Regions from separate parts of the Pseudomonas sp. I2 genome, predicted to be linked through region 2. Evidence: predicted binding sites of a transcription regulator. Region 2 holds the regulator's gene; the other holds the start of a gene.
The links. The regulator FliA, encoded in region 2, starts transcription of late flagellar genes. The targets are predictions, from matches to a motif close to CTAAAGTTTNNNNNNNNNNNGCCGNTAA.
Positions count from the first base shown of each region.

Region 1: WCE05_RS19590 (methyl-accepting chemotaxis protein) is a predicted target of FliA. The motif match lies at 1,854-1,881, and genes of this name have one in related genera.

Region 1 is NZ_JBCGFQ010000041.1:29,553-33,968, forward strand. Features, by position in the region: gene WCE05_RS19590 (methyl-accepting chemotaxis protein) at 1-1,763, opposite strand, end outside; gene WCE05_RS19595 (neutral zinc metallopeptidase) at 1,998-2,885, opposite strand; gene pcaH (protocatechuate 3,4-dioxygenase subunit beta) at 3,086-3,805, shown strand; gene pcaG (protocatechuate 3,4-dioxygenase subunit alpha) at 3,816-4,416, shown strand, end outside.
Region 2 is NZ_JBCGFQ010000034.1:20,743-25,158, forward strand. Features, by position in the region: gene flhA (flagellar biosynthesis protein FlhA) at 1-89, shown strand, start outside; gene flhF (flagellar biosynthesis protein FlhF) at 101-1,411, shown strand; gene fleN (flagellar synthesis regulator FleN) at 1,502-2,335, shown strand; gene fliA (RNA polymerase sigma factor FliA) at 2,332-3,072, shown strand; gene WCE05_RS17685 (chemotaxis response regulator CheY) at 3,176-3,550, shown strand; gene WCE05_RS17690 (protein phosphatase CheZ) at 3,569-4,357, shown strand; gene WCE05_RS17695 (chemotaxis protein CheA) at 4,370-4,416, shown strand, end outside.

The DNA of each region.
Region 1 (4,416 bases), on a different contig from region 2:
TGCTGTTCGGCAGCGGCAGCGATCTGCTGGTTCATCGACTGGATGTTCGACACCGTGCGGGTGATGTTCTCCAGCGACAGCCCGGCCTTGCGCGCAAGCTCCACGCTGCTGTCGGTCAGGGAGCGGCTGCCGAGCATGACGTCGGCCACCTGCTGGGTACCGTTCTGCAGGCTGGCCACCAGCTCCTCGATCTCCTCGGTGGACTGCTGGGTACGCTGGGCCAGGCCGCGTACCTCGTCGGCCACCACCGCGAAGCCACGGCCGGCTTCACCGGCGCGTGCCGCCTCGATGGCGGCGTTGAGCGCCAGCAGGTTGGTCTGCTCGGCCACCGACTTGATCACGTCCATGACGCTGCCGATCTTCTGGCTTTCTTGCTGCAGCAGGCTCATGGCCTCGGTGGAGCGATGCACCTCGGCGGCCAGGCGCTCGATCTGGCTGACCGCCTCGCCCACCACGCGATCGCCGGCACGGGCTTCCTCATCGGCGCCGGTTGCGGCATGGGAGGCCTGCTCGGCATTGCGCGCCACTTCCTGGACGGTCGCGGCCATCTCGTGCATCGCCGTGGCGACCTGGTCGGTCTCGACCTTCTGGCTGTTGGCGCCTGCGCTGGTCTGCTCGGTCACCGCCGACAGTTCCTCGGCGGCACTGGCGATCTGCGTGACGCCGTCGCGAATACCGGTGATCAGCTCGCGCAGGGTCACGCCCATGCGGGCGATGCCCTGCTGCAGCACGCCCAGTTCGTCGCGACGGGTGACGCGCAGGTCCTGGGTGAGGTCGCCGCTGGCGATCTTTTCCACCACATCCAGGGTCTCGCGCAGCGGGCGGGTGATCTGCCGGGTGATGAGGAAGGCCGCCAGCACGCCCACCAGCAGCGCCAGCAGCGTGGCGATGGTCTGCAGGCTGCGCGCCTGGGCGCTTTCGTTGTCGCGGCGCTCGAGCTGGATCTTGTACAGCGCATCGCTGCGCTTGACGATATCGGCACCCTGTACGGTCATTTCCGCGCGGGCCACGCCAATCTCGGCGGTGGCGTCGCGGAACTGACGCACGGCATCGCGATAGGCCAGCATGGCACGCTCGAACTGCTGGATAGGCGCGGTCTCGCCCGGCAACTGGCGCTTGAGGTCGTCGATTTGCGCCAGTGCGGCATCGAGCTGGCGCAGGGCGGCCTGTTCGGCATCGGGGGTGAGGTCGGTGATGTAGTTGCGCACGTCCAGGCGCACCTGGGCCAACTGTTGCTCGACCTTGCTGACCACCAGGTACTGCGCCAGGCGGGCGGCATCGTCCTGCGGGCTTGCCAGCACGTCGCGGCCGATCGTCTCGATCGCATCGTGGGCCTGGCTGGCGGTCTGGCCCATGGCCTCACGAGCGGCGAGGGTGGCCCTGTAGCCTTTGCGCATCTTGTCCAGCGAGACCCGGTACTCACTGATGGTCTGGCCCTGCTCGCGCAGCAGCTTGAGGTTTTCCGGGCTCTTGAAAGTGTTGACCAGGTGTTGCTGCTGGGCGCCGAAGGTGTCGAGCTTGTCCAGCACGTTGGCGGCCGAGGTGTCGTCGCCGTTGGTCAGCATGTATTGCAGGCGCGCGACGCGCAGGTTGGTCAGGTCGCTGTTGAGCTGGGTGATGTCGCTCATCCAGTTGCTGCGGTCGATCAGGCTGCCCAGGCTGGTCCAGCCGGTCAGGGCCAGCAGGCCGGTCAGCAGCAGGACCAGGCCGAAGCCCAGCCCGAGTTTAAGGTTGACGCTGATGTTGGCAAACCAGCTGTTCATGCACGCTCTCCCGAAGTGATTTTCGCTCTCTTGATCTCCAACCGCCGGGCGTTTGTTGTTATCAGGTGGGCCCGCTGATTCGTGGAGGGGTTATCGGCAAGCAGGGCCGAAGCTGAAACGCTTTTTCGAGAACATTTGAAACGTTTGCGTGCGGGAGATCGCGGAGGGCGCTCTGCGCCCCATTCGCGGGCTTGCCGGGACGTCGGAGCGCCGCGAATGGGGTTTAGGTCGGTTTCAGAGGCTGCGTGCGTTGAAGGTATCGCAGCGATTGACGTCGCCGCTGGAAAAGCCGGCCTTGAACCAGCGCACACGCTGGGCCGAGGTGCCATGGGTGAACGAGTCCGGCACCACGCGGCCCTGGCCGCGCTGCTGCAGGCGGTCGTCGCCGATGGCATTGGCGGCGTTGAGGGCTTCCTCGACATCGCCCGGCTCCAGCCAGTTCAGGCGTTTCTGCGCCTGGTAGGCCCAGACCCCGGCCAGGCAGTCGGCCTGCAGCTCCTGGCGCACCAGCAGGCCGTTGTCGCCCTCCATGCGCTGGCCACTGCGGCGGGCAGCGTCGACCTGGGCAGAGACCCCCAGCAGGGTCTGCACATGGTGGCCGATCTCATGGGCGATCACATAGGCCTGGGCGAAGTCGCCGGCGGCGGCGAAGCGGGTTTCCATTTCGCGGAAGAACGTCATGTCCAGGTACACCCGTTGGTCGGCCGGGCAGTAGAACGGTCCGACCGCCGAGGAGGCGAAACCGCAGGCCGAGCTGACCTGGCCGCTGAACAGCACCAGCTTGGGGTCGCGGTACTGTTTGCCGGCCTGGGCGAACAGGGCTTTCCAGGTATCTTCGGTGTCGCCGAGGATCGAGGCGACGAACTCGGCCTGCTCGTCGTTGGCCGGCGGTGCCTTGCCACCCGCCCCGGCAGGGACCTGCTGCTGTTGCTGCTCCATCTGGCCGGCGATCTGGCCGAGGATCTGCAACGGATCCTGCCCGGTGATCCAGCCGATCCCCACGATCAGCAGGATCGCGCCAAGCCCCAACCCCTTGCCGCCGCCAAAACGCATGCCGCCGCCACCACCTGCGCCGCGGGCATCGACTACGTTGTCGCTGCGTCGGCCTTTTCGCCATTCCATGAAATGCTCTCCGGAGCGTGAAACATGAAGACAAAGATTAGTTCAGTGTCGCTGCGCCTGTCAGCCGGCGTGTGCATCCATAACCAAAAGGTTATGGATGGTCAGCATGTTTTCAATATTCACGCTGCCCGGCCTGTTCGAAACTGCAGGCCAGCCTGCCACGCACAGGCGACTCCATAATTCCAAGAGAGGAAAACGGCATGCCCGCCCAGGACACCCGCCGCTTCGTGATCCGTGATCGCAACTGGCACCCCAAGGCCTTCACCCCCGACTACAAGACGTCCGTGGCACGCTCCCCGCGCCAAGCCTTGGTGAGCATCCCGCAGTCGATCAGCGAAAGCACCGGCCCGGACTTTTCCCACCTCGGTTTCGGTCCCCATGACAACGATCTGCTGCTGAATTTCAACCATGGCGGCCTGCCGATCGGCGAGCGCATCATCGTGGCCGGGCGTGTGCTCGACCAGTACGGCACGCCGGTGCCCAACACCCTGGTGGAGATGTGGCAGGCCAACGCCGGTGGTCGCTACCGGCACAAGAACGATCGCTACCTGGCGCCGCTGGACCCGAATTTCGGCGGTGTTGGCCGCTGCTTGACCGACCGCGACGGTTACTACAGCTTCCGCACCATCAAGCCTGGCCCCTACCCCTGGCGCAACGGCCCCAACGATTGGCGTCCGGCGCATATCCATGTGTCGATCAGCGGCCCGTCGATCGCCACCCGGCTGATCACCCAGCTGTATTTCGAAGGTGACCCGCTGATCCCGCTGTGCCCGATCGTCAAGTCGATCGCCAACCCCGACGCGGTACAGCGGCTGATCGCCAAGCTCGACATGAGCAACGCCAACCCCATGGACTGCCTGGCCTATCGCTTCGACATCGTGCTGCGCGGCCAGCGCAAGAGCCACTTCGAGAACTGCTGAGGAGCCTGCCATGCCTATCGAACTGCTGCCGGAAACCCCTTCGCAGACCGCCGGCCCCTACGTGCATATCGGCCTCGCCCTGGCGGCGGCCGGCAACCCGACCCGCGACCAGGAGATCTGGAACCGCCTGGCCAAGCCGCACGCGCCGGGCGAGCACATCCTGTTGATCGGCCACGTGTATGACGGCAACGGCCACCTGGTGCGCGATTCGTTCCTGGAGTTCTGGCAAGCCGACGCCAGCGGCGAGTACCAGGACCACTACAACCTGGAAAACGCCTTCAACAGCTTCGGCCGCACCGCCACCACCTTCGACGCCGGCGAGTGGACCCTGCACACGGTCAAGCCAGGGGTGGTGAAGAATGCCGCGGGCGTACCCATGGCGCCGCATATCAACATCAGCCTGTTCGCCCGTGGCATCAACATCCACCTGCATACGCGGTTGTATTTCGACGATGAGGCCGAGGCCAACGCCACGTGCCCGGTGCTCAACCTGATCGAGCAGCCGCAGCGGCGCGAGACGCTGATCGCCAGGCGCTGCGAGGTGGAAGGCCAGGCGGCGTATCGCTTCGATATCCGCATTCAGGGAGAAGGAGAGACGGTGTTCTTCGACT
Region 2 (4,416 bases):
CTGTACCGAATTTGCATGTTCTGGCGTATCAGGAAATACCTGACAACAAGCAAGTCACCATCGTTGCCACCGTGGGCCCCAATGGCTGAGGTAGTGGGTTATGCAAGTTAAGCGTTTTTTCGCCGCCGATATGCGCCAGGCCATGAAGCTGGTTCGCGATGAGCTGGGCGCCGATGCCGCCATCATCGGCAACCGGCGCATCGCCGGCGGTGTCGAGTTGACGGCCGCGCTGGACTACAAGCTGTCCGCCCTGGCCCCACGTGTGCCCAATGCCGAGCTCGAGGACGAACTGCGCAAGACCCAGTCGCGCATCGCCACCGCCCAGGCCGAGCTGGGCAGCCGCAACGACACCGACGAAGGCAACCGCCAATTGTTCGCCGGCCTGCCGCTGACCGCCTCGGAGCCGTTGGTCGAGCCCCATGTCGACCTGCCGCCGCCTGCCGCCGCGCAGGCTCCGGCTGCCGTCGACCCGCGTCTGTTCGATGCCATGCGCTCGGAGCTGTCGGGGCTGCGCGAGCTGCTCGAAGTGCAGCTCGGCTCCCTGGCCTGGAGCCAGTTGCAGGGCAGCAAGCCGCAGCAGGCCAACCTCTGGCGCCGCCTGCAGCGCATCGGCCTGTCCGGCCCGATCGCCCGCGAACTGCTCGACCTGACCGCCGAGATCGGCGAACCACGGCATGCCTGGCGCATGGTCCTGGCGCACCTGGCGCGGATGATCGAGGTTCCAGAGGTGGAGCCGATCGAGGAGGGCGGGGTGATCGCCATGGTCGGCCCGGCCGGCATGGGCAAGACCACCACCCTGGCCAAGCTGGCGGCGCGCTACGTGCTCAAGTACGGCGCGCATAACCTGGCGCTGGTGAGCATGGACAGCTTCCGTATCGGTGCCCAGGAGCAGCTCAAGACACTGGGGCGCATCCTCAACGTACCGGTGACCTACGTCGATCCGGGCCAGTCCTTGGCCCAGGCGCTGGAGCCGTTGCTGCGCAAGCGCGTGGTGCTGATCGATACCGCTGGCCTGCAAGCCAGCGACCCGGCCCTGCGCATGCAACTGGAAACCCTTGCCGGGCGCGGCATTGCCGCCAAGAATTACCTGGTGCTGGCAACCACCAGCCAGAAGCAGGTGCTGACCGCCGCCTACCACAGCTACAAGCGCTGTGGCCTGGCCGGATGTATCCTGACCAAGCTCGATGAAACGGCCAGCCTCGGTGAAGTGCTGAGCCTGGCCATCAGTCATGAATTGCCGGTGGCCTATCTTACCGATGGGCCGCGCATTCCCGACGACCTGCACCTGCCGCGCAAGCACCAGTTGGTCAGCCGCGCAGTCAGTGTGCAAATGCAGGACGAGCCCAGCGAAGAGGCGATGGCCGACATGTTCGCTGATCTCTATCACAACCCTGGCAAGCGCGCGGGTTGATGAATGTGCAGCGCAAAGTACCTACATCAGGGGGTCGAGTTCAGCCCCTCATGTGGCCTGGGTCCAAGCGAGACAAGGTAAAGAACGAACATGGGTAGCATGCATCCCGTACAGGTGATCGCCGTAACCGGTGGCAAAGGTGGCGTCGGCAAGACTAACGTTTCAGTGAACCTGTCCCTGGCACTGGCCGAGCTGGGCCGGCGGGTCATGCTGCTGGACGCCGACCTGGGCCTGGCGAACGTCGACGTCCTGCTGGGCCTCACGCCCAAGCACACCCTGGCCGATGTCATCGAAGGCCGCTGCGAACTGCGCGACGTGCTGTTGCAGGGGCCCGGTGGCGTGCGCATCGTCCCGGCCGCCTCTGGCACCCAGAGCATGGTGCACCTGGCGCCTGCCCAGCATGCCGGCCTGATCCAGGCGTTCAGCGAGATCGGCGACAACCTCGACGTGCTGGTGATCGACACCGCCGCCGGCATCGGCGACTCGGTGGTCAGCTTCGTCCGCGCGGCCCAGGAAGTGCTGCTGGTGGTGTGCGACGAGCCGACCTCGATCACCGACGCCTACGCCCTGATCAAGCTGCTCAACCGCGACTACGGCATGAACCGTTTTCGCGTGCTGGCCAACATGGCGCAGAGCCCGCAGGAGGGCCGCAACCTGTTCGCCAAGTTGACCAAGGTCACCGATCGTTTCCTCGATGTCGCGCTGCAGTATGTCGGCGCCGTGCCCTACGACGAATGCGTGCGCAAGGCGGTGCAGAAGCAGCGGGCGGTCTACGAGGCTTTCCCGCGGTCCAAGTGTGCGCTGGCGTTCAAGGCCATCGCGCAGAAGGTCGACAGCTGGCCGTTGCCGGCCAACCCGCGCGGGCACCTGGAGTTTTTCGTCGAGCGCCTGGTGCAGCCCACCAGCGCAGGGCCGGTGCTATGAACGCGAGCGGTTTCAAGATGTACAGCAAGGCGTCGCGCGATGCCCAGTACGAACTGGTCGAACGCTACGCCCCGCTGGTCAAGCGCATCGCCTATCACCTGCTGGCGCGCCTGCCGGCCAGCGTGCAGGTCGAGGACCTGATCCAGTCCGGCATGATCGGCCTGCTGGAAGTGGCCAACAAGTACGATGCCAGCAAGGGCGCCAGCTTCGAGACCTACGCCGGTATCCGCATCCGTGGCGCCATGCTCGACGAGGTCCGCAAGGGCGACTGGGCGCCGCGCTCGGTGCACCGCAACACCCGTATGGTCAGTGACGCGATACGTGCCGTCGAGGCGCGTACCGGCCGTGACGCTAAAGATCATGAAGTTGCTGCCGAACTCCAATTGAGTCTCGATGATTACTACGGGATCCTGAACGATACCTTGGGCAGCCGCCTGTTCAGCTTCGACGACCTGTTGCAGGACGGCGAGCACGAGGGGCTGCACGAGGATGGCGCCAGTGGCCAGCAGGAGCCCTCGCGCGACCTGGAGGACGAGCGCTTCCAGGCCGCGCTGGCCGATGCGATCGCCAACCTGCCGGAGCGTGAGCGCCTGGTGCTGGCGCTGTACTACGACGAAGAGCTGAACCTCAAGGAGATCGGTGAGGTACTGGGGGTCAGCGAGTCGCGTGTCAGCCAGTTGCACAGCCAGTGCGCGGCGCGCCTGCGCAGCCGCCTGGGGGAATGGCGGGCGCGCTGAAGCCAGGTTCGCCGCAGTCGTTGTAAATGATGCCCAATTGATTGAATGCGTGCTCGGGGCCGAGCGCGTCTAGGACTGCTTGGAGGTCTAATTGAACAAAGACATGAAAATCCTCATCGTTGACGACTTTTCGACGATGCGGCGGATCATCAAGAACCTGTTGCGTGACCTGGGCTTCACCAACACCGACGAGGCCGACGACGGCACCACGGCGCTGCCGATGCTGGAAAACGGCCATTACGATTTCCTGGTGACCGACTGGAACATGCCCGGCATGTCCGGCATCGACCTGCTGCGCAAGGTCCGCGCCCATGACCGCCTCAAACACATGCCGGTGCTGATGGTGACTGCCGAGGCCAAGCGCGACCAGATCATCGAAGCGGCCCAGGCCGGGGTCAACGGCTATGTGGTCAAGCCTTTTACCGCCCAGGTGCTCAAGGAGAAGATCGAGAAGATCTTCGAACGCGTCAACGGTTGAGTCACGTCAGGGGGCGCCATGGAGCAGAAAAACACGTCGCTGGGTGAGTTCGAATCGACCCTGAAGAAACATGCCCAGGAACTGGTCGAGAGCCTTGAGCACGGCCGGTTCGGCGAGGCGGTGCAGTTGATCCACCAACTGAACCAGACCCGCGACCGCGGCCTGTACCAGGAAGTCGGCAAGCTCACCCGCGAGTTGCACAGCGCGATCGTCAGTTTCCAGATCGACCCGCGCATGCCGCAGGCCGAGGAAATGTCGCAGATCACCGACGCCACCGAGCGCCTGGCCTATGTGGTCAAGCTCACCGAGGGCGCCGCCAACCGCACCATGGACCTGGTGGAAGCGGGCACCCCGGTGCTCAACGACCTGGCCGCCGAAGCCCAGAACCTGAGTGCCGACTGGCAGCGCTTCATGCGCCGCGAGGTCGCCGCGCCGGAGTTTCGCGAGCTGGTCAAGCGCGTCGACAGTTTCCTGACGCACAGCGTCGAGGGTAACCGCAAGGTCGCAGGCCATCTCAACGACATTCTCCTGGCCCAGGACTATCAAGACCTGACCGGCCAGGTGATCAAGCGCGTGACCGCGTTGGTCACCGAAGTCGAAAGCAATCTGCTCAAGCTCGTGCTGATGGCAAGCCAGGTCGACCGTTTTGCCGGTATCGAACATGACCACCAGCAGCTGCGCGCTGAAAAAGATCAAGAAAAACATCCGGCCCGGGGTGAAGGTCCGCAGATTCATGCCGATAAGCGTGAAGACGTCGTGTCCGGTCAGGACGATGTCGACGATCTGCTGTCCAGCCTGGGTTTTTAGGGAGCACGTTCAATGAGCTTCGGCGCCGATGAAGAAATCCTCCAGGATTTCCTGGTAGA